Regions from separate parts of the Microbulbifer sp. A4B17 genome, predicted to be linked through region 1. Evidence: predicted binding sites of a transcription regulator. Region 1 holds the regulator's gene; each other region holds the start of a gene.

What was found. The regulator sigma-54, encoded in region 1, starts transcription at its own class of promoters, with help from an activator protein. The targets are predictions, from matches to a motif close to TGGCACANNNNTTGCNNT.
Region 2: a site for sigma-54 is predicted at 7,010-7,027, ahead of nirB (nitrite reductase large subunit NirB). Genes of this name have one in related genera too.
Region 3: a site for sigma-54 is predicted at 7,569-7,586, ahead of glnA (glutamate--ammonia ligase). Genes of this name have one in related genera too.

Annotation. Positions count from the first base shown of each region.
Region 1 covers NZ_CP029064.1:3,885,291-3,895,528, forward strand. The annotation lists gene BTJ40_RS17090 (KpsF/GutQ family sugar-phosphate isomerase) at 1-442, shown strand, start outside; gene BTJ40_RS17095 (KdsC family phosphatase) at 511-1,047, shown strand; gene lptC (LPS export ABC transporter periplasmic protein LptC) at 1,047-1,613, shown strand; gene lptA (lipopolysaccharide transport periplasmic protein LptA) at 1,600-2,151, shown strand; gene lptB (LPS export ABC transporter ATP-binding protein) at 2,245-2,970, shown strand; gene BTJ40_RS17115 (RNA polymerase factor sigma-54) at 3,165-4,628, shown strand; gene hpf (ribosome hibernation-promoting factor, HPF/YfiA family) at 4,826-5,116, shown strand; gene ptsN (PTS IIA-like nitrogen regulatory protein PtsN) at 5,120-5,581, shown strand; gene rapZ (RNase adapter RapZ) at 5,688-6,548, shown strand; gene BTJ40_RS17135 (HPr family phosphocarrier protein) at 6,568-6,837, shown strand; gene mgtE (magnesium transporter) at 6,939-8,306, shown strand; gene yjgA (ribosome biogenesis factor YjgA) at 8,337-8,852, shown strand; gene msrB (peptide-methionine (R)-S-oxide reductase MsrB) at 8,917-9,459, opposite strand; gene BTJ40_RS17155 (YhdP family protein) at 9,534-10,238, opposite strand, start outside.
Region 2 covers NZ_CP029064.1:4,134,257-4,144,494, forward strand. The annotation lists gene BTJ40_RS18230 (Re/Si-specific NAD(P)(+) transhydrogenase subunit alpha) at 1-1,037, opposite strand, end outside; gene BTJ40_RS18235 (ANTAR domain-containing response regulator) at 1,826-2,413, shown strand; gene BTJ40_RS18240 (CmpA/NrtA family ABC transporter substrate-binding protein) at 2,421-3,485, shown strand; gene BTJ40_RS18245 (NarK family nitrate/nitrite MFS transporter) at 3,665-5,128, shown strand; gene BTJ40_RS18250 (bifunctional protein-serine/threonine kinase/phosphatase) at 5,118-6,890, shown strand; gene nirB (nitrite reductase large subunit NirB) at 7,165-9,702, shown strand; gene nirD (nitrite reductase small subunit NirD) at 9,791-10,237, shown strand; gene BTJ40_RS18265 (nitrate reductase) at 10,237-10,238, shown strand, end outside.
Region 3 covers NZ_CP029064.1:4,764,477-4,774,714, forward strand. The annotation lists gene BTJ40_RS20845 (AI-2E family transporter) at 1-321, shown strand, start outside; gene BTJ40_RS20850 (hypothetical protein) at 380-1,177, opposite strand; gene BTJ40_RS20855 (peroxiredoxin) at 1,332-1,853, shown strand; gene BTJ40_RS20860 (PAS domain-containing protein) at 1,911-2,249, opposite strand; gene ntrC (nitrogen regulation protein NR(I)) at 2,513-3,919, opposite strand; gene glnL (nitrogen regulation protein NR(II)) at 3,923-5,005, opposite strand; gene BTJ40_RS20875 (DUF4124 domain-containing protein) at 5,336-5,896, opposite strand; gene glnA (glutamate--ammonia ligase) at 6,079-7,485, opposite strand; gene thiI (tRNA uracil 4-sulfurtransferase ThiI) at 7,811-9,292, shown strand; gene typA (translational GTPase TypA) at 9,493-10,238, shown strand, end outside.

The DNA of each region.
Region 1 (10,238 bases):
CTTTACCGCCGAAGATTTCGCTTTCTCCCATCCAGGAGGTGCACTCGGCCGAAGGCTTCTATTGAAAGTAGAAGATGTGATGCATGCAGGGGATGAACTTCCGCAGGTAACCCCAGATACCCTACTATCAAAAGCCCTATTGGAAATGACTAGTAAAGGCTTCGGTATGACAACCATTGTGAATGCCGATGACGAACTGCTCGGGGTATTTACCGACGGGGACTTGCGCAGGGTAATCGATCAAAAAATTGAACTCGACAAGGCTACTATGGAAGAAGTAATGAGCCGCCGCCCCAAAACGGTCTCCGCTGACACGCTCGCTGCAGAGTCCTTGCGAATTATGGAAGACTATAAAATCACTGCACTCGTGGTGGAAGATAAGGCGCACCATCCAGTAGGTGTACTCCATATGCACGATATTCTGCGCGCCGGTGTTATCTGAGATAATCACAAGCTATTAATACGCAGTTTTGCCCACGCGACCAAAGGCGAAGAGAGATAATCCCGGTGATACCCGAACAGCAAATAAATGATTCTTTGAAAAATATCCGTTGGCTTGTCCTGGATGTAGACGGTGTACTGACAGACGGCAAGCTTTATTTTGACAACAGCGGCAACGAACTCAAAACGTTCCACACTCTGGATGGACACGGCATTAAAATGCTGCAGAATTCCGGAGTTCGCGTAGCAATTATTACCGGCCGGCGCAGTAACGTCGTAGAGCGCCGCGCACACGACCTGGGTATCAATAAATTGATCCAAGGACGGGAAGACAAGTTTACCGCCCTACAGGAACTGCTCTCTGAGGAGTCGTGCCGTCTGGAAGATATCGCCTATGTGGGTGATGATTACCCCGATCTATTGGTGATGACCAAAATCGGATGCCCTATTGCGCCACCCAACGCTGCCCCGCCTGTGCGGGAGCGGGCCCTGTGGATTACCGGCGCCCGCGGTGGTGAGGGGGCCGTGCGCGAAGTGTGTGATCGCATAATGATTGCCCAGGGGACTTTTGACGCCGCGCTCGCCCCCTATATTGGAGAAAAGTAATGCGCTCCTGGCTGCCTCTCGTACTGGTCATTCTGCTCATCAGTGCAGGGCTCTGGTTTTCCGAGAGCCCGCCAGAACAGTTCCTTGGCAAAAGACCCACTCCACAGCAGCAAAATCGCGCTGCCGACCTTATTATCAAAGGGGCTGAGACTCGCCATTTTGACCAAACAGGCAACCTAGCTTATCGCGTCGATGCGGAACAAATTACCTATTTTCAATTTAAACGCCGAGATCGCGCCAACCTGAAAGAACCGCGCATGCTCTTCTATACGGACGACCAACCCAAGTGGGCAGCCCGCTCTAAGCGCGGTATTGCCTTCAATCGGGGGAAACGCATAGTGCTCAATGGTGATGTTCAAGTTGATGAACTCCCAACCCCGGATGGCATCCAATTAAAAACGCAACGGCTTACGATCTTCCCTGACAGGGAATTCGCCGAAACCGACAAAGTTGTTACTATTAGCTCTGGCCCCAACCGGACTGAAGGGACGGGCATGCGCGCTTACCTGAAAGAAAACCGGATGGAAATTCTATCCGACGTGAAGAGCAGCTATGACACCCAATAACCGCCACCTCCCAATCTTGAAGGCCTTCGCTGCAATTACGCTGGCAGCTTTTACTGCTGTAGCGCAGGCATTGCCCGATGACCGGACCCAGAAAATCTCTGTGGGCTCTGACTCCATGTCGGCCGACCGAGCCAACAACCTGGTGGTTTATACCGACAATGTAGTCATCACCCAGGGATCTTTGCAAATCAGGGCGGACAGAGTAGAAGTTTACTTTACCGCAAGTGATGAAATAAGCAGGGTTGTCGCCGTGGGCCGCCCGGCACACTTCCAGCAACGGATCCTGGACAGCCAGGAGCCGGTAAAAGCTCATGCTGAGCGCATAGAGTACGTCATCAGCTCTGAAGAACTACAGCTCAACGGCCAGGCTTATATCGACCGCGATGGCAACACCCTGACTGCCGAGAAAATTGACTACGATCTCGCAACCGAGCAAATGAGCGCTCGCAGCCAGCCGGGCCAAGGCAGAGTTGAGATGATCTGGAAACCTGAAAGCACCGAGACCAGCGAACCCGCCGGCACCGACGCCAATCAGTAACCCAGCAGAGCTTTAAAGCCTGTAAAAACAGCGCTATTTACAATGATGTAATCCGCAGCCTTATATGGCTGCGGCCAGATTTCAGGACTCACTATGCCAACGCTACAAGCGTTACACCTCGCCAAACAATACAAGAAAAGAAAAGTTGTTCAAGATGTCTCCGTCAGTGTCTCCAGTGGACAGGTCGTTGGCTTGCTGGGACCCAACGGAGCCGGTAAAACAACCTGTTTCTATATGATCGCAGGGCTGGTGCAAGCCGACGCCGGGCAAGTCCTGATCGACAACGAAGATATCACCCGCCTCTCAATGCACGGCCGCGCCCGTAAAGGAATCGGTTACTTACCCCAGGAGGCCTCTGTATTTCGGCGCCTGTCAGTACGCGACAACATTCTCGCAATCCTTGAAACCCGCAAGGGACTCAGCCGGGCCGAGCGCGAAAAACAGGCCCAGGAGCTGCTCGAGGAATTCAATATAACCCACATTGAAAACAGCCTCGGAATGGCCCTCTCCGGGGGGGAGCGACGCAGGGTAGAGATTGCCAGAGCCCTGGCTACAGACCCCAGTTTTGTCTTGCTCGATGAACCCTTTGCCGGTGTCGACCCTATTTCTGTGAACGATATCAAGCAAATCATTCGCCACTTGCGCGACAGGGATATCGGTGTCTTGATCACAGACCACAACGTGAGAGAAACCCTGGATATCTGTGAAACTGCCTATATTGTCAGCGAAGGCCACATTATCGCCTCTGGAACACCAAATGACGTACTGGCCAATCAACAGGTACGCGAAGTCTATTTGGGACACGAATTTACCATTTGACGGCAAATGGTGACAAATGTAATCAAACAGTCAGTATATCGAGAATCACATCATATTTTACAAGCGGACTGACTCCTCAAATCACAATAGTCGGCACGCTTATTGCTTGTAATAGTTTGTAGGCCGGGGTAGTCTGCGCCATCTCGGGTTAACTTTGACAACCCCATTGTCGCACTGGCCTGCACCCCTAAACTATGAAGCAGTCTCTCCAGCTCAAGCTCGGCACACAGCTAACCATGACCCCGCAGTTGCAACAGGCAATACGCCTCTTGCAACTCTCAACACTGGATTTACAGCAGGAAGTCCAGGCAGCCCTCGACGGCAACCCAATGCTGGAGGCTGAAGGTGAGGATCTGGCTCCAACAACAAACACAGAGACTAACGGACAGCAAGAACTGCCACCCTCCACCACAAGTGAAGAGATAAACCACACCGCCAGTGAGGAAAAAGAGCTCGGAGAGACAGACTGGAGCCAGGATATCCCCACAGAGCTGCCGGTTGATTCTCATTGGGACGATATTTACAGCAGCTACAGCGCTCCTTCGGAGGGCGAAGACCCCAACTTCGAGCGCAACACCTCCACCGACACACTCCAGGATCACTTGCTCTGGCAATTAAATCTCACTGCACTATCCAGCCATGACAAGTGGATTGGCGAGCACCTCATTGATGCCATAAACCCAAATGGCCTGCTCAACACCAGCGTTAATGACGTTGCAACTTCCCTTCAAGTTGAAGAGGATGAGGTGGTTGCAGTCCTAAAAGCCGTACAACAATTCGAACCTGCCGGCTGCGGCGCACGGAGCCTTCAGGAGTGCTTGTTACTCCAGCTCCACCAGTTGCCAGAGGAAACTCCTTGGTTAAAAGAAGCGCAGACCATTATTGAGCGCCACCTGGAATTACTAGGGAAAAGAGATTTCAGGCAGCTCAGCCGACGTACACGCCTAAATGAAGCCCAGCTCGGCGAGGTAATTCGCCTTATCCAAACCCTCACCCCTAACCCAGGAGAAGAATTTAACGGCGAACAACCCGCCTATGTCATCCCCGATATTATTGTGTCTCGCAAGGAGCATCGCTGGCTTGTCGAGCTGAACCCGGAGATTACCCCCAAGATCCGTATCAATGGCCACTACGCTTCTCTAGTAAAACGGGCTGATAACTCGCAGGAAAATAACTTCCTTCGGGACCATCTTCAGGAGGCACGCTGGTTCCTTAAGAGCTTACAGAGTCGCCACGACACCCTACTAAAAGTCGCTACGTCCATTGTGGATAAGCAGCAAGGCTTTTTTGAGGAAGGCCCAGAAGCAATGAGACCGATGGTTCTGGCAGACATTGCTGAAACCATTGGCATGCATGAATCCACCATATCCCGAGTGACCACCCAGAAATACATGCTTACACCACGCGGGGTGTTCGAACTCAAGTACTTCTTCTCAAGCCACGTCAGCACAGATTCCGGTGAAGATGCCTCATCCACTGCTATTCGGGCCCTTATTCGTAAACTGATTGATAGTGAAGTGCCACGAAAACCGCTTTCAGATAATAAAATCACCCAGGAATTGGATAAACAGGGCATCAAGGTTGCGCGCCGAACGGTAGCGAAATACCGCGAATCCATGGGTATCCCCTCGTCAAGCGAAAGGAAACGGCTAATTTAGTGCCCTCCCCTGGCCGACCAATTATTTTGACCCACGATTCACCAGCAGTCACCACCTGCTGGCGCCCTCCACCGCCCAGCCTGCAACCAAAACCCAAAATTTGAGTGTATCCTTCCATTCTGGCCCACTTCCTAGTAGGGTTGCGACCCGATAGGGGGGTGAGTGCCGGCTTGTGATGCACCGTTAAGGAGAAATCCATGCAGATCAATATCAGTGGCCACCACGTCGACGTTACCTCACCTATGCGCAGCTACTGCGAAAGCAAAATGGAGAAGCTGTCCAGGCATTACGACAACATCACCAACGCGCAGGTTATTTTATCTGTCGAGAAGCTGATCCAAAAAGCTGAAGCGACAGTACATATCAATGGTCACGACCTCTGTGCTGGATCTGAGGACAGAGATATGTACGCGGCAATTGATGCGCTCACCGATAAGCTGGACCGCCAACTGAAAAAACACAAAGAGAAGTTGCAGAACCATCGCTGAACTATGACACTGGAAGCATTACTCTCTCCCCGCCTCAGCCTTTGCCATCTGGCGGGGAGCAGCAAAAAAAAGCTACTGCTCAATATTGCCCAGGCCATCGCCGAACAATATCCCCAACACGACTCCGATACAGTTTTTAACCAGCTGATCGCCCGTGAGCGCCTGGGCTCCACCGGTATAGGTGATGGTGTCGCCATCCCCCATTGCAGGCTGCCCGGCTGTGATAGCCCCATCGGGGTTCTCTGCACCACTCAGCCCGCCATAGATTTTGACTCTGTCGATCGCCAACCTGTCGACTTACTGTTTACTCTCCTGGTCCCCGAAGATGCGGAACAGGAGCACTTGGATACGCTGGCAGAGATTGCCGCTCTGTTTTCCGATAGCTTGGTAAGAGATAAGCTAAGGCAGGCACAAAGTAGTGATGAGCTCTATGCCCTAGCTATTGACAGCACTGCGGCCGCCTGAGGACGTTTCGGTTAACGACTGACGCCCAGCACTGAAATGCGCCCCCGGTGCCCGGGTAGTGCAGCAAGCGGAATAATAAAGACTTGACCAAAGAGAAGGGCTCTCTATGCGCTTGGTGATAATTAGTGGCCGCTCTGGATCCGGCAAAAGTTCTGCCCTACAGCTATTGGAGGATGTCGGTTTTAACTGCATCGACAACCTTCCCACCAGTCTGCTCCCGGAGCTGGTTAAACGGGTAAGAGCACAGCCGCCTAAAGAAAATACCCCGCTGGCCCTGGGTGTCGATGCCCGTAATCTCTGGCAGGACATCAGACAGGCTCCGGGCGTTATTGAGTCCCTGCGCGAGGCTGGTGTCCAGTGCGATGTTATCTACCTCGATGCCCGCGAGCCGGTGTTGGTTCAGCGATTCAGCGAGACACGGCGCAAACACCCCCTCAGCAACGATTGCACTCATTTGCTCGAAGCTCTCAATCAGGAAAAAGAGCTGCTCACCCCCATCTCCACTATCGCGGATATGGTTATTGATACCAGTACCCTGAGCTTGCACCAGTTGCGCGAATTGATAAAAAACCGCGTTGTCGGTGAACAATCAAGCAGTATGGCAATCCTGTTCCAATCCTTTGGATTTAAGCATGGGGTACCTGTAGATGCGGACTTGATATTTGACCTCCGCTGCCTACCCAACCCTTATTGGGAGCCGGCCCTTAGGGAAAAAACCGGAAAGGATATTGAGGTTGCGGAGTTCTTGCGCTCACACCCTGAGACAGCAAAGATGGAGGCCGACATAACCGGCTTTCTGGAGAACTGGCTGCCCTATTACCAGAAAAGTAACCGCAGCTATACCTGTATCTCTATCGGCTGTACTGGAGGGCGGCATCGATCTGTGTACATGGTCGAGCAGCTGGTAAAGAAGTTTTCCAAAGAGTTCGATAATGTGCAGATCCGCCACCGGGAACAGCAAAAATAAATTTTCGCCAACCAGAGCTATGCAGAAACACCAGCTTACCATCATCAACAAACTCGGCTTGCACGCCCGTGCCGCAAGCAAGTTCGCTCAGACCTCCTCTCGGTTCTGCTCCAATATCAAAGTGCACTGCCAGGGCAAGGCCGTAGATGGAAAAAGCGTTATGGCCCTGATGTTACTGGCCGCAGGCAAGGGCACAGAGCTGGAATTGGAAATAGAGGGCGCTGACGAAACGGCTGCCCTGGAAGCTATCAGCTCACTGATCTCCGATCGATTCGGCGAAGCCGAATAGAGGCCGGTATACTATTGCCGGGAAAAGGCTCATCCATAAATTTTTAATCATTGGGCTTTTTCACCACCTCCCACATTCACCATTAGCAGTAAGGATTTGTTGTGCCCAGCTCCCCCCAAGCCGAAATTAAATTCCGCGCGCAGAATCAGCTGGGTGAGCTGTATGCCGCGCTGGATAGCGGTACAGGGCAAGAAGTTCGGCGCATGCTCAAGACCCTGACTCCCCAGAGTATTGCGCAGCTGCTGGAGAGCTCCCCACCGCGTATTCGCCAAGTGCTTTGGAATCTGGTGGACAGGGAAATAGAAGGTGAAGTCCTGCAGGAACTCACCGACGATGTGCGCAGCCAGATTCTCGCCACTATGGATACCGAGGAAATGGTAGAGGTGATGGAAGGCCTGGATGCCGACGACATCGCCGATATACTCCAGCAGCTGCCAGAGCGAGTCGTTGCCGAAGTGCTCTCGTCGATGACGGAGACCGACCGACTCAGGGTTGAAAGTGTCCTCGCCTACGATGAGAGCACTGCCGGCGGCTTGATGGATACAGACACCATCTCTGTCCGCCCCAACCTTACGCTGGATGTAGTACTTCGTTACCTGAGGCGCCATGAGCAGTTGCCAGAGTCCACCGACAGCCTTTTTGTTATTAACCGCAGGGGCCAGTATATCGGCCTCTTACCACTGTCCAAACTCCTTACTACCGACCCATCGGTAACAGTTCGCGAAGTGGTCAATACCGATGTGGAGCCAATTCCGGCAGATATGCCCGACACCGAAGTTGCGCGGCTATTTGAAAAGTATGACTGGATTACCGCTCCCGTAGTCGATGAGGACAATCGTCTTCTAGGGCGTATTACCATTGATGATGTGGTAGACGTAATCCGCGAAGATGCGGATCACTCACTGATGAGCCTCGCTGGCCTCGATGAAGAGGAAGATACCTTCGCCCCCGTAAGACGCACCGCACGGCGACGGGCCGTATGGCTGGGTATAAACCTGCTCACAGCACTTCTCGCCTCCTGGGTAATCAGCCTCTTCCAGAATACCCTGGACAAAGTGGTAGCACTGGCAGTCCTGATGCCAATTGTCGCCAGTATGGGAGGCGTGGCCGGCAGCCAGACGCTGACGGTTGTCATTCGCGGTATGGCCTTGGGCCAGATAGGGCGTAGCAACTTGAGTTGGCTGCTCTCCCGTGAATTGGGCTCTGCAGCGCTCAACGCCCTGCTCTGGGCTTTGGTGATGGGACTGATAACCGCCATGTGGTTTGGCGATATATGGATTGCGGTCATTATCGTTGCTGCCATGATAATCAACCTGTTAACCGCCGCACTCGCCGGAGCCATATTACCCGTTGCATTACGCGCCATGAATATAGACCCCGCACTGGCCGGCGGGGTAGCCCTGACTACAGTCACCGATGTAGTGGGCTTTATGTCTTTTCTGGGCTTGGCTACCTGGTACTTTACCTAAGCCCCCTTATCTACCGAAAGCGAATTGAAGATGTACGAATACGACGATTACGATGGCGACCTGCCAAAAAGTAAAACTCAGGTCAAAAAGGAAATGCATGAACTGCAGGATCTCGGCAAGCAGCTGACCGAACTCTCCAAGGCCCAGCTGGCCGAAGTCCCCATTGACGAGGACCTTCAGGAAGCGATCGAGACCCTGCACCGGATCAAATCCAACGAGGCCCGCAGGCGTCAAATGCAGTACATCGGCAAGCTGATGCGCAGTGCCGACCAAGAGGCCATTGAAGCGATATTAAACCGCTTTAAAGAGCGAGACCAACAGCACCTGCGATTCGACAAAATGGCCGAGGATTGGCGCAAACGGCTGCTGAAAGAGGGCAACAGTGCCCAAGGCGAATTCTTCAATCAATACACTGGTGTCGACCACCAGCAACTGCGACAACTGATTAGGGATTCCCACAGGGAAATCAAAAATAATAAGCCACCAACCAATCAGCGTAAGCTATTCCGCTATCTTCGCGACTTCTTTATTCAGGAAGCAGAATAAGGTCTCAGGGCGCTGTCGTGTAAACTAGCAGTCAGCGCCCCGCCCCCACTCAGACTACAGGGAATTATGGTGCATTCTTATCCCCTGGGGCGGGTACAAAATCCAGGGCAAGAGAATTGAGACAATAGCGAAGCCCGGTTGGCCCTGGACCATCTTTAAAGACATGCCCCAAGTGCTCCCCGCACTTCGACAGCACCTCCGTTCGCTTCAATCCCCAGCTGTAATCGTCCTTTAAAACAATATTTTGTGGGTAGGCAACATCCCAAAAACTTGGCCAACCGGTGCCCGATTCATATTTTTGCTCGGAGCTGAAAACTGGTAAACGACAGCCCGCAGTGACGTAGACCCCCTTCTCTTTGTTGTACAGAAGCTTTCCACTAAAAGCCCGTTCAGTGCCTTTTTTCCAAAGTACCTTATAGCGGTCTTCCGGTAAAATTTGCTTCCATACCGACTTCGGTATCTGATCGAGGTCTGTCCCTTCGGCAATATGCTTCTCAGCTTGAGCGACTGTCATCGTCTGGTCGCGCTGGTGGTCATCTGCCTCAGAGCACGCAGAAAGAGTGACGGCGGTAAAAAGAAGGAAGGGAAATAATGAATACAACGCCATCTACAGTGCTCCTTTCACAGGGGATCATCACTAAGATTAGATGGCTATTGCACGCTATCCCTGGATATTAAAACTCAGGCTGCAGGTGGGGACTTCTCTTCAGAACTGACCCCAACCTGTGTCTTATTCTCCTCATTCTCCAGAACCGCGCCCTCACGTTTGGCGCCATCTCCATCAAACAGTTTCTCAAATCGCATTTGCGGGTCTGCCCAGCCACCACTAATTCGGTAACTGACACTGGCGACCTTTTTAACCTGCTTTTTAAATGCCTTACTGATCAGGTAGACACCAGCAGCTGCAGGCAGACCACCGGCCAAGGCTGCAACCAGAGCCAGGTTGTTGCCTACTGGCAAAGTAGCCACCAAAGTTAAATCCAGATCCTCGCGGATTAAATTAACCCTTCCCGCCATCTGCAGCTCACTGGTGGGCCCCTCCACCTGGATGGGTACTGCGATAAGGAGCTGGCCATCGCCTTCAAAGACCACTTCACCACGCACCCGATCAAAGGCCATACCACTTTTGTAGAGATCGGTAAAATCCAGGCGCAAACGCCGGGCCCAGGTATCAAAATTAAACAGTGACAGTAGGCGCAATACAGTGGAGCCCGTCGCGCCGGTTGAACGCAGGAAGCGTCCGTCGCGAATATCAATCTTGAGCTCTCCAGAGAGAAGACTACCTTTTAGCTGGGTTGGAGGTCCGGCCCACTTCAAAGCAGTTTCAAAGCTCGCAGACTTGCTCTCAATCAACGGTTCATGGCCCATCTTCCGCTGGATATCTGC
Region 2 (10,238 bases), 250 kb from region 1:
TCCCCATCCTTTTCTGGAGTCAACTCCCCAAGCAGATGAGCAAGATTGGTGGAATACAAGCGTGAAGATTGAGCAGCTGCACGGCTGGGCAAATTGGTATAACCGAGAATGGTGACGCCATTGTGCTCCACTTTTTCATGAGCCACCGTATAGTCACAGTTACCACCCATTTCCGCCGCTAAATCCACGACCACAGAGCCCTTAGGCATACTGTCGACCATATCTGCAAGCCACAACTTGGGAGCGGGTTTTCCCGGGATCAAGGCAGTAGTGATCACAATATCCACTTCTTTGGCCTGCTCGCGAAACAGTGCCATTTCAGCATCAATAAATTCCTTGGACATCTCCTTGGCATAACCACCGGAACCGGAGCCTTCTTCCTCAATCTCAACAGTAAGGAAGTCAGCCCCCATAGACTCCACCTGCTCGCGCACTTCAGCACGGGTATCGAAGGCTCGCACAATAGCCCCCATACTTTTTGCCGTACCAATTGCGGAGAGGCCCGCTACGCCAGCACCAATAACAAGCACTTTTGCGGGGGGAATTTTTCCTGCTGCTGTGATCTGCCCGGTAAAGAAACGACCGAAATTATGAGCCGCTTCTACAACCGCACGATAACCGGCAATATTTGCCATGGAGCTGAGCGCATCCATTTTTTGCGCACGGGAAATTCTTGGAATCGACTCAACCGCTAGTGCATTGATATCGCGCTCGGCGAGCTTCTGCAGGAACTCGGCATTTTGTGCCGGTTTCAGAAAGGCGATCAACGTAGCCCCTTTGGGAATCAAAACCAACTCTTGATCAGTTGGTGCTTGTACTTTTAGTACTATACCCGCATCGGCCAGGCACTGTTGTATATCCTCGCGGATTTCTGCACCGGCTTCAGCATAAGCTTCATCAGTAAAACTGGCCCTGTTACCAGCCCCCTTCTCCACCGCTACGGAAAAACCCAAATCGCGTAATCGTCTTACGCTATCGGGGGTTGCTGCAACGCGTGCTTCCCCCTCTGCGGTCTCTCTAGGTATGGCTATAATCACCGCCGTGCCCCTCTTAGTTGGTTTTATGAACTTACAGCTACATCTACCTCAAAAAGTATTGGATTGCCCAATTTATAAACAGATCGAGTGTAAACGTCGTCACGAGGTATGAAAAGAGGGATAACCTGATAGCCATAATTGGTGAAATTAATAAGACTACAAATGCAGGAAAGGCTATATAGAGCTGAGATGAATACCTACAAATCTGTCTCATCTGCAACCTTTTCTCTTTGAAAATGAATATTAACTACCCCTTGCCAGAAATACTTAAAAATACAGCTCTGTGAGTAATTTTCACTTCGCTACCCGGTAATTCATTAGAAAAGTTGAATCTAAAAAACAACCTTCTGTAGAACTGATACCACTGAATAATCAAAATTTCACAGGAAAACAGGCACTGTCAGCTATTTTTTAAAGCAATAATCATCCCTTTCAGAGTATCAGGCTAACCAAATAATATCGATAAAGACTCCTTGCCTATTATATTTGTAATAAAAAATAAGGCGCCAAGTGATAGTCAATTCGTACCAGCTGTCAAAATGCAGATAAATCTGCCTTAGTAAAACCAGTTCACAGTTTTCTGTCCAAAAATTTGAGTAGGCCCCCTACTTGTGCAGGAAAAACAATATCCGCAGAATGACGCACCAGGAAAAAGCAGTAACTACAAGATTTACCTCATGGAATTAGAGAAATATATTCACTCACCTGTTTCAGCGTATTTGGCACAACTATTGATTAAAAATTGGGAAAGCCCAATAAAAATTATTAGATGAGCGCCGCTGTAAACTGTGACTAATCCAAGCCCTGGAATCATGCTGGTTGATGACGATCCCGAGCGAGCCCACTTGGTTTGTGAGCGATTACGTGCTGCTGGCTACAGTGTTCTCGCACAGATTAGCAGTGCTGAAGGGCTGCTCTTCCAGGTTGAGAAATACCGTCCAGATATTGTGCTGATTGATATCGAATCTCCAGACCGGGATATTTTAGAAAGCCTGGCCATAGTCAATCGAGAAGCCCCTACTCCGGTAGCCATGTTTTCGAGTAGCGGCAATGCAGACTTTATCAGCCGCGCTGTCGACTCTGGTGTGAGTGCATATATGGCTGAGGGAATAACCCCTGAGCGCGTGGCACCGGCGATAGAAATCGCCATGGCACAATTCAAACACTTCCAACAATTGCGCCTGTCTCTTGAACGCACCAAGCAGCAACTAACTGAGCGAAAAGCCATCGAGCGGGCTAAAGGCCTATTAATGGCGAAGAAAAACCTCAGTGAAGAGGATGCCCATAAAACCCTGCGCAACCTCGCAATGAACAGTAACTCAACTATTCATGCAGTTGCTGAGCAAATTATTCACTATTTCCAGAATGAGCGTTAGAGTACCGATGTCAGCCCTTCTGTGCCCGGAAAAGAAGACCGTCAAACTGCTTTACTTACGCCTGACCGACAGCGCACCGCTGATTGTCGCTCAGGAACGAGGCTACTTCCAAAAATATGGATTAAAGGTACAGCTGCAAAGAGAGACAAGCTGGGCCACCCTGAGGGATAAATTAATTGCTCGTAAAGCGGATGCTGCAGCGATGCTCGCCCCCATGCCTCTGACGCTGGAACAAGCATTACCTAATTGCCACGAACGGTTATTAACTGGATTAATTCTCAGCTGTAACGGTAACGCTATTACCTTATCGGCTGAGTTATTCCAGCGTCTGCAAAATTACTGCGATGGTGATTCGCAAAGTGATATTGCCTCGGCACTGAAGCGTTACCTTCACGATAATAAATCCCCCCCCACAGTCAGGCTAGCTACGGTGTATCCTTTTTCCAGCCACAGCCTACAATTGCGCTACTGGTTGCGATCCGCCGATATCGATCCCGACCGGGATATAAAACTGGTTGTACTACCACCCGAACAAATGCTGGAGAACCTTCACAGTGGCGTCATAGATGGCTACTGCGTCGGCGAGCCCTGGAATTCCCTCGCCGCACATAAAGGGTCCGGCGTGGTTGTTGCAGCCTGCAATACACTGCTGCCAGCCATGCCGGAGAAAGTCCTGACTGTTACCGACAGCTGGCATCAAGCTAACCCCGCAACCCACCTGGCGCTCAGGGCTGCCCTTCTTCAAGCCTGTACCTGGCTTGCCACACGTGCAAATAGGGGAGTAGCTGCGAGGCTTTTATCCCAGGGGCAGTACCTCAACCTGCCTGAAGATCTGATCCAACGCTCCCTCAATGACCAGCTTCTCTATCGGCGCGACCGCCATATCCTCGCCAATCCCGGCTGGCACCTCTTTGCTCATATCGATAACGACTGCGGTCGCCCAAGTCAGGAAAAAGCTTGGCAACTTCTGGAAATGTATTCAAATCTGGAGGACTCAAAATTCCGAGCCGCTGAAGCCTTCCGTACAGATCTCTACCGACAAACAGTGGACTTCCTGCTCGCAAATAAATAGTGGCACACTAATTGAATGGAAATAATTCGATGATGCAATTGCCTTCCCTCAGGCGCATCAGCGCGGTGAAGCGGTTGTTCGCCGAACATAACGGGCAACGAAGTCCATTGTCTGCAGCTAACCAGCTGCAGCCTTGGGCTTTTTTTGTGCCTGGGAATTAGCAAACAAAGGAAATGCGCATGTCCAGTGACTCACTCAATCTATTCTCGTTCCGCGGGAAGATAAAAGTTCTCCACCTAACCTGGGTGGCCTTCTTTATCACTTTCTTTGCCTGGTTTAACCACGCCCCCCTGTTAATGGCCATCTCAAAAAGCCTTTCATTAACACCGGACCAGGTAAAAACCCTGCTGATTTTAAATGTCGCCCTAACAATTCCCGCACGTATTGTGATCGGGATGCTTACCGATAAATATGGCCCCAGGCTTACTTACTCACTACTGCTGGCAATCGGCAGTGTGCCCTGTTTTATTTTTGCCCTGGCAGATAACTTTATGCAGGCGGCAATTGGACGTTTCCTGTTGGGCTTTATTGGCGCGGGCTTTGTTGTGGGAATTCGCATGGTGTCAGAGTGGTTCCCCGCCCGCCAGTTGGGCACGGCTGAGGGTATCTATGGAGGCTGGGGAAATTTTGGCTCGGCAGCCGCCGCCATGTCCCTACCCACCATCGCTCTGTTCTTTGGCGGTGATAACGGCTGGCGCTACGCTATTGGCCTCACCGGTGTTATCGCACTGATTTATAGCGTAATTTATTACTTCTCAGTGACTGATACTCCCAAGGGTTCAACCTATTTCAAACCAAAAAAAATCGGCGCAATGGAAGTAACCAGCAGCGGCGACTTTATCCTGCTACTGGTGATGAAAGTGCCCATGTATGCGGCGCTGGCCTTGCTCACCTGGAAATTATCCAGCGGGGTAGCATTAATATCCAACCTTACCGCCAACCTGATTTATACCGGCCTGGCATTACTCTATCTTCTGGATGCACGTAAAACCTACAGCATTAATCGAGAGGTGCTCAGCAACCCTCCGGCACCCGTTCACCGCTATAAGTTTAAGCAAGTAGCCGTTTTGAATCTGCTCTACTTCGCAACTTTCGGTTCCGAGTTAGCAGTGGTGTCCATGCTGCCACTATTTTTCTCCGAGACCTTTACCCTTGATCCGGTAAAAGCCGGTTTGCTGGCCTCCGCCTATGCCTTTATGAATCTGATGTCGCGCCCTGCCGGCGGGTTAATCAGTGACCGCTGGGGGCGGAAGTCCACCCTGTTGGTTCTTACTGCTGGCCTGGCACTAGGCTATTTCACCATGAGCCTGATTGACGCCGAATGGCCACTGTACCTGGCGGTAGCTGCCGCTATGGCCTGCTCTTTCTTTGTACAGGCTGGGGAAGGTGCTGTATTCGCTGTAGTGCCTTTAATCAAACGCCGCCTCACCGGGCAGATTGCTGGTATGACCGGTGCCTATGGTAATGTGGGTGCGGTTTTCTATCTCACCGTTCTGAGCATGGTGTCTTACCAGACCTTTTTCCTGGTAATCTGTGCTACTGCACTGCTCGGCTTTGCCGCACTGCTTCTACTGGAAGAACCAGAGGGACAAATGGCAGAAGTACACCCTGATGGCAGCGTCTCCATGATTGATGTCGCCTGATAACGGTACATCAATCACAGTGGGCTCCTCTAATGAAGGGCCCCCAGCAGCTGGCAGTTCGCAATGCAATAACAGGGCACTGCAATTGTTCAGTGCCTCCTGCGCTGGCCATCGCCAACACAACGACGATGCCTGCGCAGTGCGACTGCCTGAAGGTGCAGAATTACAGCGCCACGGCAGCCTCGCCGCGGTGGCCGACGGCGTTGCCAATGCCGAAGCCGGCGGTGAAGCAGCCCGCGCCGCCATCAATGGATTTTTCTCCGACTATTACAGCACCCCGGAAACCTGGTCCACTAAGCATGCCGTTGCAAGGGTTTTACACTCTCTCAACAGCTGGCTATTTCGACAAAGTGGTGGCAGTGCCGAGATTAAACGGGGCTGGTTAACTACTTTTTCCGCGGCAATATTTAAAGGGAGCAGCGCTCACCTGATTCATATTGGTGACTCCCGAATCTACCGACTGCGCGATGAAAAGTTAGAGTGCCTGAGCCGCGATCACAGCCACAGACTTGGACCTGGACGCACCTTTTTGAGCCGAGCCCTGGGTATGGATGCCCATATTGATGTGGATTACCGCTGCGAAGAATTGCAGCCCGGAGATGTTTTCCTGATTAGCAGTGATGGTATCCACGATTTCCTGACGGATCGTGAAATAGTCGAACTACTCCTCAACTTCTCCGAACTCACCCCCCAACGATTGATCGATAAAGCCCTACAAGCAGGCTCTACCGACAACTTAAGTGCTGTCATTTGCCGGGTTAATTCTGTGGGGCTTCCTCAGTGCGACGAACTGGCTATGCGAAATCGGGAATTACCCTTCGCACCAGATCTGCACCCCGGACAACGGCTCGACAACTTCATTATTTTACAGGAACTACATGCCAGTAGCCGGAGCCACCTGTACCTGGCTAGAGACCAGGAAACCGACTCACTTCGAGTGATAAAAACCCCCTCAGTCAATTTTTGTGATGATCCACTTTATATAGAGCGATTTATTGCTGAGGAATGGACAGGACGGCGAATCTCCCACCCCGGAATTATTAAAGTTTTTGCACCGGCTAAAGAACGGCGCTGTCTTTATCATATTCTCGAATATATTGAAGGACAAACCTTGCGTCAGTGGATGCAATTAAACCCCCAACCACCGATTCCCCAAGTGAGGGAATTACTGAGCCAGTTGGTCAGCGCGCTACGGAGCCTGCAGCGAATGGAAATCGTACACGGTGACCTCAAGCCAGAAAATATTATGATGCGTCACGATGGGCGATTGGTAATCATCGATCTCGGCGGCGCCGATGGGCCTGGGCTCAGGGAGCAGTTACACCTGTCTGGTGAATGTGCTCCCGGCAGCAAAAATTATGCTGCTCCTGAATTCTTTTTTGGCGATAGCGCCAGCCACCGTTCTGATATCTTTTCACTTGGTGTTATCGCTTACGAATTACTCACTGGTAAGTATCCCTACCCAGAGCGCTTGGGCAGCTATCATTACCAACTGAAAAGTTACAGCCAAATGCGCTTCAACCGCGCTTCTTTGTATCGAGACGACATTCCCTATTGGATTGACGGTGCTCTGCAAAAAGCCTGTGCAGCAGATCCCAAGAAACGCTACAACGCACTGTCAGAGTTTATTCATGACCTGCAAACTCCCAACCCTGAATTCAAGCCACCACAAAAACGTCCACTACTGGAAAGTAACCCGCTACTTATTTGGCAGCTGTTAACAGTAATTTTACTGCTGTCCCATCTTTTCTATTTATTTTAGCGTTAGCACACAATATTCGATTAAGCCCTTTTGCAGCGCAGAAAAATAATTAAATGCACCACATTGTCGCAAAAATTGTGGACAATCAGGCCAAAACACCATTATTACTAATAAAAAATTGGCACAGAGTTTGAATGTATTTAATTACCAACAAATTAATCCCCCTTACGAGGCAACGGCGCCTGTACTCTTCGGCAGAAGAGGAGGCCCCCTTGCCATTCCAGTCGGGCTCATTCTCTGCCGAACAAAACGAATCGAGACGGCAGGATTGTAAATGACGGAAAATGTTCAACATCAAAAGCTGATTGTGATTGGCAACGGTATGGTCGGGCACCATTTCCTGGAGCAGCTCGCCAATCATCAACGAGCTAACCAGTTTGATATCACCATATTCTGTGCAGAACCCCGCCCCGCTTACGACCGGGTTCACCTCTCCGAATACTTTGCCGGGCGCACCGCTGAAGATTTGTCCATGGGAGATTTACTGCAGTATCAGCAGTGGGGATTTAATATCCTGCTCAATGACAAAGTGGTGCAAATTGATCGAGAAAATAAAACTGTCACTGCAGAAAGCGGAGCCTGTCACTCTTATGATCAATTAATATTAGCCACAGGCTCCTACCCGTTTGTTCCACCAATACCCGGACACCAACACCAGCGCTGCTTTGTCTATCGAACCCTGGAAGACCTGGACTCCATTCGTTCAGTTGCCACTACCGCTAAAAGTGGTGTTGTTGTCGGCGGTGGCCTACTGGGCCTGGAAGCCGCCAATGCCCTGAAAGCTTTGGGGCTCGATACACATGTTGTCGAGTTCGCCCCGGGCCTTATGGCCACCCAGCTAGATGATGGTGGTTCCGCTCTGTTAAGAACGAAAATTGAAGCGCTCGGGGTCCAAGTACACACAAGTACCGCTACTGAATTGATAGAAGAAGTAGACGGCCGCCTGCGTATGCAGTTCAAGGGGGATAAAGAACTGCTTACCGATATGATTGTTTTCTCCGCAGGCATTCGCCCTCAGGACGAGCTGGCAAAATCCAGCGGGCTGGAAGTTGGCGAACGCGGCGGTATCGTAATTGACAGCAGCTGCCGCACTTCAGACCCGAATATTTTCGCTATCGGCGAATGCGCCCTCTACGATCAGAAAATTTTTGGCCTGGTCGCTCCCGGCTACAGCATGGCGCGTACCGCTGTCGCTCAACTGACCGACGGAGAGGAGTGTTTTAGCGGTGCCGATATGAGCACCAAACTAAAACTCCTGGGTGTGCAGGTTGGATCTATCGGCGACGCTCATGGTCGCACCGAAGGTGCTGCCGCTATTACTTTTGTGGACGAGCAGAGCGGCATTTACAAACGTATGATCACCGACAGCGAAGGAAAAAAGCTCTTAGGCGCGGTGATGGTAGGAGATACGGATGACTATGACACCCTTCTGCAATATCACCTCAACAATATTGATCTGCCCGAACACCCGGAACAATTAATTTTACCTGCAGCAGACGGTGCCACTCCCGGTTTGGGTGCAGCTGCACTCCCCTCCTCTGCTACTGTATGTTCCTGTCACAATGTGAGCAAGGGCCAAATAATCGATGCCGTTGCCGGTGGCTGTCACTCACTGGCTGATGTTAAAGATGCAACAAAAGCATCCACAGGTTGTGGCGGATGTGCTGGGCTGCTGAAAAATATTGTCGACGAAGAGTTGGCGGCGCTGGGTATGGAAGTGAACAATCACCTATGCGCACACTTCTCATTCTCTCGCCAGGAGTTATTCCACATTATCCAGGTAGAGGAAATAAAAACCTTTACTGAATTATTAGGTAAACACGGTTCAGGTCGCGGCTGTGAAATATGTAAACCCGCAGCGGCATCTATATTCGCCTCCCTCTGGAATGAGCATATCCTCGAGCAATCTCATGTGGGCTTGCAGGACACCAACGATACTTTTATGGCGAATATGCAGAAAAACGGCAGCTATTCCGTAGTTCCGCGTATTCCCGGCGGCGAGATCACACCGGACAAGTTAATCGTGATCGGCGAAGTGGCCAAACGCTACAACCTCTATACTAAAATTACCGGTGGCCAGCGTATCGACTTGTTTGGTGCACGCCTGGAACAACTGCCAGAAATCTGGCGGAAACTGATCGATGCCGGTTTCGAAACCGGTCATGCCTATGGTAAATCCTTACGAACGGTCAAATCCTGTGTTGGCAGCACCTGGTGTCGCTTTGGGGTTCAAGACAGCGTTTCCATGGCCCTTCAGGTGGAAAATCGTTACAAAGGTCTGCGCTCTCCACACAAAATCAAGATGGCCGTTTCCGGCTGCACCCGTGAATGCGCTGAGGCACAGAGCAAAGATGTAGGAGTCATCGCCACTGAGAATGGTTGGAATATGTTTGTGTGTGGCAATGGCGGTATGCGCCCTCGTCACGCAGATTTATTTGCCACTGACTTGGATGACGAAACACTTATCCGCTATATCGACCGCTTCCTGATGTTCTACGTTCGCACTGCGGACAAATTACAACGCACATCTGTTTGGTTGGAAAGCCTCGAAGGCGGCCTGGATTACCTGCGCGAGGTAATTATCGAAGACAAGCTGGGAATTTGCGCTGAGCTGGAAGTCCAGATGGCCCGTGTAGTAGATACCTATCAGTGCGAATGGAAAACCGCCATTAACGATCCAGAAAAACTGAAGCGCTTCCGACAGTTCGTTAACAGTAACGAAACTGATGAAAAAATTGTTTTCGTTAAAGAACGTGGACAACCGCGTCCAGCGACCACTGATGAGATTGTGGAAGCTGCGGAGTCCGCCTGACGATTCACCCGGCGACGCAAGCCGCCGGTTTTTTTTCCAAAAAATTAATCGCTTTTAAATCCTTTCCATCCACTGCGAGGAAATTCTTATGAGCTTGGCTGCCCTGCAAAAAAATCCCACAAATTCAGTTGCCATAACCCACCCCCAATGGTCACCAATCTGTCAGCGATCAGATTTGGTCACCAACTCAGGGGTATGTGCGCTTTGGGGCGATACCTCCATATACCCAATGGAGGCTTTGAATACAGTGACTAAAACTGTCGATCAAAGAAGCATCGCCCTGTTTTTTTTACCCGACCAGGATCAACAACTTTATGCCGTTGACAACTGGGACCCAATCGCACAAGCTGGTGTGATTGCAAGAGGAATTATTGCGGAATTGGAAGGGGAGTTAACCATTGCTTCCCCATTGTATAAAAACCATTTTCGCCTAAGCGATGGAGTCTGCATGGAAGACAGCAATATCAGGCTTGCCACCTACCCACTGGCATTTGATGGCGATACAGTTTACATCGGCAGCAATCAGTTACAGTAAT
Region 3 (10,238 bases), 880 kb from region 1:
GCATTAATCTGGTTCCCCGCTGCTATCTACCTCTATGCTATTGGCGAACCTATGAAGGCAACGATTTTACTCGCCTACGGTTTCACCGTGATCAGCCTGGTAGATAACCTGTTGCGCCCGATTCTGGTCGGCCGAGATACAAAGCTCCCCGACTATTTAGTGCTTTTCTCCACTGTCGGCGGCCTGTTTATGTTCGGAATCAGTGGCTTTGCTATAGGCCCATTACTCGCCGCACTATTCCTCGCCTTCTGGGAAATTTTTATGCGGGAGTTTGTCCACCCTGAGGATGTATTAATGCCGCAAAAACCCGAAGATCTTTGAGCAGTATAATTCGCTCCGGCCCGTTAAATACTTGTGCAATATCTGCCGATATAACTGTTTAACGGGCTAGCTCCTGAAGCTTCCTAAGCTTCAGGTTGAGATCAGTCATCGGCGACTGATCTACTAGCAGTGCCCCCTCATTGGCGCGATCCAAATCAGCTACCAATAAAATCACCGTCGAAAAGGTCAGGGCCAGGGCCACAACCACCTGTGCCGACCCTCCGCGACTTACACCCAACTGGTATCCAATAGCCAACATCGCCAAAATGGTCATAAAGTACAGGGAAAGCCAGAGTGGACCCGGTATACGGTATTGCAACCCAACCACAACTCTGGCGCGATGCAGGTCTACCATCCCATTGACCTGCTCGGAAAACTGACGCAAATAATCAGCGTTGTAGTCCCGTGCAATATGTCCTTCAATCAAGTCCCAAAGTGCTCTGTGGATTTTTTCACTGCGGGCTACATCCTCAGGGGTGACGGCAATAGTTGGGTCAATATCCCTGAGGGCTGCGTATTCAGCTATTAAGCCTCGCGCTTTGTTTCGCGCTTCCGGTTGTAGAAAGCTCGCATTTAAATAAGCGGCCTGAATAATATTGACCTCTTGCAACAGCAATGCCTTGCGTTCATTAAACCGGTCGGCCGTCATATTAAAGGTAAAGGCCAAAACGAAAGCAACCAACCCCAAAGTGGCCGCAACCGCGCTGCCCAGTGAAGAGTCCTCACTGAAACTGGTATTCGATAACCGCCACTGTCCCAGATAAATCCCCACAACCAGAGCGCACAGCACCACGGCAACCGAAAGGGTATAGATCAGTGGAAGTGGCAGAGTATAGAAAAGGCTGTCAAAGCGCATTTGAGCCCTTGGGGAGTGATAATTCTAAGCGGTTCATTGACGCAAAATTTTCTTTCAATGGCGCATAAAGCATAGCAGTTACAGTAGATGTATTGGCCAGCCAGGCCTCAGGGCAGTAGCATAGGCGTACCAGTAAACTAAAAGGGAAACATTCATGAAATATCTGCTGACCTTCTTAATCTCGGCGTTTATCAGCCTTCCCACCCTCGCTCTGGAAGTTGGTGAAATGGCGCCAAATTTCACTCTTCAAGGGTCTGATGGCCAAACCCACACATTGGCAGACCTCAAAGGCAAAAGCGCGGTTGTGATCGCCTGGTTTCCCAAAGCATTCACTCGTGGCTGCACCATAGAGTGTAAATCCCTCGCCCAAAACGGTGACAAGATCAAAGCCTATGAAGTGACTTACTTTATGGCCAGTACAGATGATCTTGACGATAACACACGATTTGCAGAGGAGAGCGAAGCGGACTTCCCATTACTCAGCGACCCCAACGGTGAAGTGGCTAAAGCTTACGATGTACTTATTCCAGTAATGAATATCGCCCGCCGTGTCACGATTTATATCGGCAAGGATGGTCGAGTTCTAAAAATTGACAAGGATATTAAGCCGGCCACCAGCGCGGAAGATATTGCGCAAACTCTGGATGAATTGGGTGTTAAAAAGGGATCAACCTGATAACAAATAGTCTGGAGTGACTAACTATACGATGAAAAAGCCCAATACTCTATTGGGCTATTGGGAATCAACGATAAAAGATATTCCAAAACAGCAATCCCGCCCCTCAAATTCATCCAACCATTTGCAGACACTCAACGTAGCCTCTCCACAGCTGGATTTATCGACATACTCTTGCAGGTATTCGGGTTTCCCAGAAGAAAAAACCCGATCATCCGCAGCTTTTAATGCATCAGCATTATTTGACCAGGGAAGCTCCCGGTCTGTCTTACCGGTGACATCATCACCAGCTAATTGACATATTTTGCGGTTACCCCATAGATAAACGCCTGTTTGATCTTTTACCCAAAATAAAAATGGAACCTCGGTAACTACTCGCAGTTCATCTGCAGTCATATCGCCTCAACCATCTAAATACCAGAAATTAACTCTAATTTTAGCAGGCAATGAGAATATCATTCAGGATTTTATAGATAACTGTATTTTCAAGTTTACCTGCTGGAATCAAAAATACCTATCTAAATAGATGTTAATAGATTACTGCTAGTAAAAGACTCAATCAGGAACAAAAATAAATAAATTAAGAGCTGCCTGACAGTGAGAAGTGAGTATATTTTAAGTAGGCCTTCCCATCCTGTTTGGGAAGACCTCACTGTTATTTACTCTCCGCCAATTTCCAATTCTTTTAACTTCCGCGTCAGGGTATTTCTCCCCCACCCCAGCAAGTCAGCGGCATCACGCTTACGTCCAGCCGTATGCTTGAGAGCAATTTCTATCAGCGCTTTTTCAAATGCGGGAACAGCTTCATTTAAAATCTCGCGCTGCCCCGAGGAGAGGGCCTGGTCGGCCCACAGACGTAGAGCTTTTTGCCAGTCTGCCGGTGTTTCTGTCGTCGCGCCCTGCTGGTGCAACTCCTGTGGTAAATCTTCAATATGCACCTCGCGTCCGGAAGCCATTACGGTAATCCAGCGACAGGTATTTTCCAGTTGTCGTACATTACCGGGCCAATCCAGCCCGGAAAGATACTCCTCAGTTTCCTTGGTTAGGATCTTTGGCTCCACCCCCAGATCTTTTGCCGCAGCATTAAAGAAGTGCCTCACCAATCGCGGAATATCCTCCCGGCGATCCGCCAGTCTAGGAATATGGATGCGAATAACATTCAGACGATGGAACAGGTCCTCGCGGAATTTATGCTGGCATACGAGCTCTTCCAGGTCCTGGTGAGTCGCGGCAATAATGCGCACGTCCACCTTTACCGGAGTGTGGCCACCGACCCGGTAAAATTCGCCATCAGCCAATACTCGCAATAACCGCGTCTGCGTATCTGCGGGCATATCGCCAATTTCATCCAAAAACAGGGTGCCGCCATTGGCCTGCTCAAAGCGTCCGGCTCGCTGAGAGCTGGCACCAGTGAAAGCCCCTTTTTCATGGCCGAATAATTCGGACTCCATCAGGTCCTTGGGAATGGCCGCCATATTCAAGGCAATAAATGGTTTATCTCTGCGCGGACTGTGATTGTGCAGTGCCTGCGCCACCAATTCCTTACCGGTGCCGGATTCACCATTGATTAATACGGTGATATTGGAATGTGACAGGCGGCCAATCGCGCGAAAGACCTCCTGCATCGCTGGCGCCTCACCAATAATTTCTTTATTACCCTGGCCGTTTTCCGGTTCAACCCGCTCTTCAGCACTCTGTTCACTGGCATGCATCAAAGCGCGCCGGGTTACCGCAACCGCTTCATCGATATCAAATGGCTTGGGCAGGTATTCAAAGGCACCTCCCTGGTAAGCGGCTACGGCGCTATCCAGGTCCGAGTGCGCAGTCATAATAATTATTGGCAGGCTCGGCCGCTCGGCCTGGAAGCGCTGCAACAATTTAAATCCATCGGAACCCGGCATACGAATATCGCTAATCACCACATCCGGTGAATCACTGTAGAAATCATCCAGGGCGCGGTCACCGCTCTCATAGCAATGGGTATCAATCCCCTCACGCGATAGCGCTCTCTCCAGCACCCAGCGGATTGATCTGTCGTCGTCAATAATCCAAACGCGATTACTCATTCTCTAGGCTCCTGTATTTGCTAATTCGGTAGTAAGGGGCAGGTAAATCTGGAAGATACTGCGGCCGGGTTGGCTGTCACACTTAATCAGCCCCTTGTGTTGATTGATTATGTTCTGTGAGATGGAAAGGCCGAGGCCAGAGCCCTCGGCGCGGCCGGAGATCATCGGGAAAAATATCCGCTCGCGAATCTCCTCCGGTATGCCTGGGCCGTTATCCTCGATTTCTATACGACAGACTAATGGGCAATTGCGGCGGCCGATGGTGAATTGGCGCTGTATTCGAGTGCGCAATACCATCTCCCCACTGCTGAGACCAATACTTTCATCGATGGCCTGCATGGCGTTGCGGGCAATATTGAGCAACGCCTGGATCAATTGTTCGCTATCTGCGGGGACATCGGGAATCGATGGATCGTAGTCCCTGCGGATTTGTAATTCACCGATGCACTCCGCATCCAATAACTGGGCAACGCGCTCCAGAACCTCATGCACATTAACCGGTTGCAGTACTACCGGCTGGCGTGGGCCCAGTAAACGATCGACGAGGTTGCGCAGTCGATCCACTTCTTCAATGATTATCTGGGTATATTCATCCAGTGCCGGGTCGGGCAACTCTCGCTGTAGCAGTTGTGCGGCACCTCGTATACCGCCGAGGGGGTTCTTGACCTCATGGGCCATACCGCGAACCAGGTTGCGTGTGGTTTCCTGGGCGTTAAGCAGCGCATCCTCCCTGGCAATTCGCAACAGGCGATCCATCGGCTGCACTTCCACAAGCAACACGGAAAACTCGGGGACCGGGCTGACTGAGTAATCCACAGTCCGGGTTTCAAGATTATTCAGCCGCCAACTGGCACGGCGTACTGTGTACTTTTCATTTTTTCGCAGCGCTTCCCGCATAGCCTCATAGGCAGCGGGAGATTCTCGCACCACCTCCTCCAACATCGAGCCTTTGACTCGAGTACTGGAGGCGGCCAACAAGTCCTCAGCAGCATTGTTCAAATAGCAAAGCGATAAGTTTTCATCCAACACCAACACTGCGGAAGTCAGGCTATCGAGTAATTGGCGCAACTGGCGATCATTCAGCATTCACAAAATTTCCGATTCATTCCGAGGCTCTGACCAAACTCCCTTTGGTCACCCCCAGCAAACTAGCGCTGTATCTAGTCAGTGCAAAAAGCAAACCAAAATGGCGCATATGCTGGCATTTGCAGGCGGAAACAACTTCAACCGGACACAATCGGTGCGCAGTGAGCTCTAGTGGCATAGCGAGTTACTCAGCTTAAAAAATGAGGTGTCGCCAACTACAGGCAGAATGCACCAGAACGGTGCGCAGGTCAAAAAATAAACAGACTGGATTGGGAGATGGGAGGAAGTGAGAGGGCAGTTAGATTGAGGGGGCTTTCGCCCCCCAGTATTTCAACCCCTAGCTATGGGGCGCTTCACGTAAATGGTAACCACTTTGGATTGAGCCATAACCTGCCCGTTTGCGCCCACCAAGACGGCCTGTAGGGTATGCGTTCCACGCTCAAGAGCCGAAATATCCAGGGCATTACCGTAAGCACTCCCCTGCCAGCGTTGCCCATCGATAATCGCATAAAAGCTTGAGCCCTCTGGGTAGGCTGGAGTTACTTGTACCTCAAGCGCAATCAGGGTTTGCCCAGGAGGGATAGTAGCCTCATTTATTGGGCTTACGATCTGTATCGAAACAGCCTCGGAACTTCTATCTTCCGTATTCGGCGACAATTTTTTTGAGGGTAGCTGCCGGGGCAAGGCGATCGGCTGGATGTTGATCGGTGCCAACTCAACCTCTTCCGAGCTGCCGTTTGGTGGTGGTGTATCACTAAAGGTTACCTGACCATCGGGACCCACTATTTTGTATATGGCTCCACTCTCTGCGAAAGCCACAAAAGCCACTAGTGGCAAAACTAATAAAACAGCTTTCAGTAGTTCTCGAATTCCCAACATTCTATTAGCCACCCTGCAACTCCCCCCATTTCAGGTATAGGGATTTTCATACTTTTGGCGCCGTTTATTGCAGCTGCAAACCACAGAGCCCTAGAGTCCCGGCTGACAGTGTACCCGCAATAAAAAAGCCCGCACCAGAGTAGTGCGGACTTTTCGAGAACGGCTCGACGGCATCATCGTGATGCCGGTCGCCATTACACGGAGTAGTACATATCGAACTCGACCGGGTGAGTGGTCATGTTCAGACGCTCTACTTCTTCACGCTTCAGCTCGATGTAGGCATCGATAGCATCGTTAGTGAATACACCACCGGCTGTCAGGAATTCGCGATCCTGGTCCAGAGCATCCAGGGCGCCTTCCAGGCTGGAAGCGACAGTCGGGTACTCAGCCAGCTCTTCCGGCGGCAGATCGTACAGATCCTTGTCCGCAGCATCGCCAGGGTGGATCTTGTTCTTGATACCGTCGAGACCCGCCATCAGCAGCGCGGCGAAAGACAGGTACGGGTTGGCGGTCGGGTCCGGGAAGCGAGTCTCAATGCGCTTGCCTTTCGGGGAGGGCACGAAAGGAATACGGATAGACGCAGAGCGGTTACGCGCAGAGTAAGCCAGGATTACCGGCGCTTCGAAGCCAGGTACCAGACGCTTATAAGAGTTGGTGGAAGCGTTACACAGCGCGTTCAGGGCGCGAGCGTGCTTAACGATACCGCCGATGTAGTACAGAGCAGCTTCGGACAGACCAGCGTAGGCGTCACCGGCAAACTGGTTTACGCCATCCTTGCTAAAGGACTGGTGAACGTGCATGCCAGAACCGTTATCGCCAACCAGCGGCTTGGGCATAAAGGTCGCGGTCTTGCCGTAGGCGTGGGCAACGTTGTGTACAGCGTACTTGAGGATCTGTACTTCGTCCGCTTTCTTGGTCAGGGTGTTGGCGGCAACGCCGATCTCACATTGGCCGGCAGTGCCCACTTCGTGGTGATGCACTTCTACACGCAGGCCCATCTGCTCCATCGCGGAACACATAGCGGCGCGAACGTCGTGCAGGGAATCCACCGGAGGAACCGGGAAGTAACCGCCTTTAACACCGGGGCGGTGACCAATATTGCCTTCGGCAAAGTTGTGACCGGAAGACCAGGCCGCTTCTTCGGAGTTGATTTTGTAGAAGGCGCCGCCCATTTCGGCACCCCAGGTGATGTCGTCGAATACGAAGAACTCGGGCTCGGGACCGAACAGAGCGGTGTCACCCAGACCAGTGGACTTCAGGTATTCCTCAGCGCGCAAAGCGATGGAGCGAGGATCGCGCTCGTAACCCTGACCGGTAATTGGGTCGACGATGTTACAGCGAATGATAACGGTGCTCTCATCGGTGAAGGGGTCGAGGAAAGCGGTCTCGTCATCCGGCATCAGGATCATGTCGGATTCGTTGATGCCCTTCCAACCGGCGATGGAAGAACCATCGAACATTTTGCCTTCTTCAAAGAACTCACCGTCAACTTCCGACGCAGGGATGGAAACGTGTTGTTCTTTACCCTTGGTATCGGTGAAGCGCAGGTCTATCCATTTCGCTTCACTTTCATTAATCAAACCGAGCGTTTTCGCTGACATTGCAGTCCTCCAGGTCTTGAAAAGTAATTGGTCGCTATGCCTTGCTGTCGCTGCCGGCATTCACTCTTTACCTGGCGTGAAATAAAGCAAGGAGTGTGCCAAATTAGGGCAATCGCCTCAGAGGCCCGGTTGGCGCCGGTGCGAGCCCCAGCAAAGTGCTGACGCAGCCAGGATAGATGTATTGTGGCCGAGCAGCCATATAAATACGCACCAAGATAGAACATATTTACTCTCGATTCGCCCGCAAACAGTGCACAACCAACTTGCCTCCGGCTAGTTTATAATGCCGCACCTTCTATCAACATGCGGTACCCCACGGATTCCCATGCACTTTGTCGTCAAGTTTTTTCCAGAGATCACCATCAAGAGCAACCCTGTGCGCAAGCGCATGTCGCGCCAGCTCAAGGACAACCTGCAGCGCCTGCTGCGCCAGCTGGACGACCGTATCCAGGTGCGCAAGGATTGGGAAAAGATCGATGTGATCGCGCCCGATGCTGTGTCCCACCTGGGTGGACGTATCGAAGAGGTGCTCTCTCACACCCCCGGCATCGCCAACTTCTCCCGCGTGCGCCAGTTCCCCCTGGGTGACCTGCACGACATGTACGAGAAAACCCTGTCGGTTTGGGGAGCAGCCCTGAAAGACAAGACTTTCTGTGTACGGGTTAAACGCACCGGTAAACACGACTTCCAGTCCCTGGATGTGGAACAGTATGTGGGCGGCGGCCTCAACAAGAATACCGAGGCATCCGGAGTCAAACTGAAAAACCCCGACATCACCGTCAAGCTGGAGATCCGCCACGACAAGCTCAACGTAATCGAAGAGCAGCATCCCGGCCTGGGCGGCTTCCCCCTGGGAACGCAAGACCCGGTTTTGTCGCTGGTATCCGGTGGCTTCGACTCTACCGTGGCCAGTTACATGACCATGAAGCGCGGTATCCGCACCCACTTCCTGTTCTTCAACCTGGGCGGACGCCAGCACGAGCTGGGCGTGAAAGAAGTCGCCTACTACCTGTGGAACAAATACGGCGCTTCCCATAGGGTGCGCTTTATCACCGTGCCGTTTGACGAGGTAGTGGCGGAGATTCTCGAGCGGGTCGATGACTCCCATATGGGCGTCATTTTGAAGCGCATGATGCTGCGCGCTGCCGATGTGATCGCCAAGGAGCTGGAGGTGGACGCCGTAGTCACCGGTGAAGCCATCGCCCAGGTTTCCAGCCAGACCCTGAAAAATCTGTCGGTGATCGACAGTGTTACCAATACCCTGGTATTGCGCCCACTGATCACCACCGACAAGACCGATATTATCCGTACCTCCCGGGCCATCGGCACTGAAGAGTTCGCCGCAAATATGCCGGAGTACTGCGGCGTTATCTCGGTTAAACCCACCACCCGCGCCAAAATTGAAAAAGTGGAGTCCGAGGAAAACCGCTTCGATTTCACCGTCCTCGATCGCGCTATCAGCAATCGGGTGATGCAAAATATTGATCAGGTGATCGAAGAAGTCGATGGCGAAGCACCGGATGTGGAGATCTACGAAGAGCCGGGCAACGCCGTGGTGATCGATATCCGCCACCCGGATGAGGAGGAGCTGGACCCACTGGAGCTGGGCTGCGAAGTACAGACAATTCCTTTCTACCGCCTCAACAACAGCTTCGCCCACCTGGACCAGGAGCGCGAGTACCTCCTGTATTGCTCTAAAGGCGTTATGAGCCGCCTGCACGCCTCACACCTGCTGGACGAAGGTTTTCGCAATGTGGGCGTGCTGCGCCCGCTGATTCCCCACAGACCGGAAACCATTAAGAAGTAACTTCTGCTCAAGGCGCGGGCAACCACCGCCCGCGCGGGTTTTAAAGCGATCAGCGCCCCAGGGCGGTGATTTTTTACTCAAAATCACTCCCAATTGTCATGCGGCCCCCCTATAATCGCCGCCTTTGGCCGGAATGCTGCTGTAGAAACCCCGCAGGCCCCCGCCCCGACTTACCAAGATTTAACGCCCAGAGGCCCCCAGTGATAGAGAATCTGCGCAATATTGCGATTATCGCCCACGTAGACCATGGCAAAACCACCCTTGTGGACAAGCTGTTGTCCCAGTCCGGCACTCTCGACCGCCGCGACGAAGGCGCCGAGCGCGTCATGGACTCCAACGATCAAGAGCGTGAGCGTGGCATCACCATTCTGGCGAAGAACACCGCTATCCGCTGGAATGACTACCGCATCAATATTGTCGACACCCCAGGGCACGCCGATTTCGGCGGTGAAGTAGAGCGCGTACTGTCCATGGTGGATTCTGTTCTACTGCTCGTAGACGCCGTAGACGGCCCCATGCCACAGACCCGCTTTGTTACTCAGAAGGCGTTTGAGCAGGGACTCAACCCGATCGTGGTAATCAATAAGATCGACCGCCCCGGCGCGCGCCCTGACTGGGTGATGGACCAGGTATTCGACCTGTTCGACAGCCTCGGCGCCACCGACGAGCAGTTGGACTTCCCGGTTGTCTACGCCTCCGCTCTGAACGGCATCGCCGGCCTCGACGACACCGATCTGGCCGACGACATGACCCCGCTGTTCCAGATGATTGTGGACAAGGTAGAGCCGCCTAAGGTTGACCCCAAAGGCGCCTTCCAGATGCAGATTTCCGCTCTGGATTACTCCAGCTATGTGGGCGTTATCGGCGTAGGCCGTATTACCCGTGGCACCCTGACCCCCAACCAGCAGGTAGTGGTACTGGACCGCGAAGGCAACTCCCGCAAGGC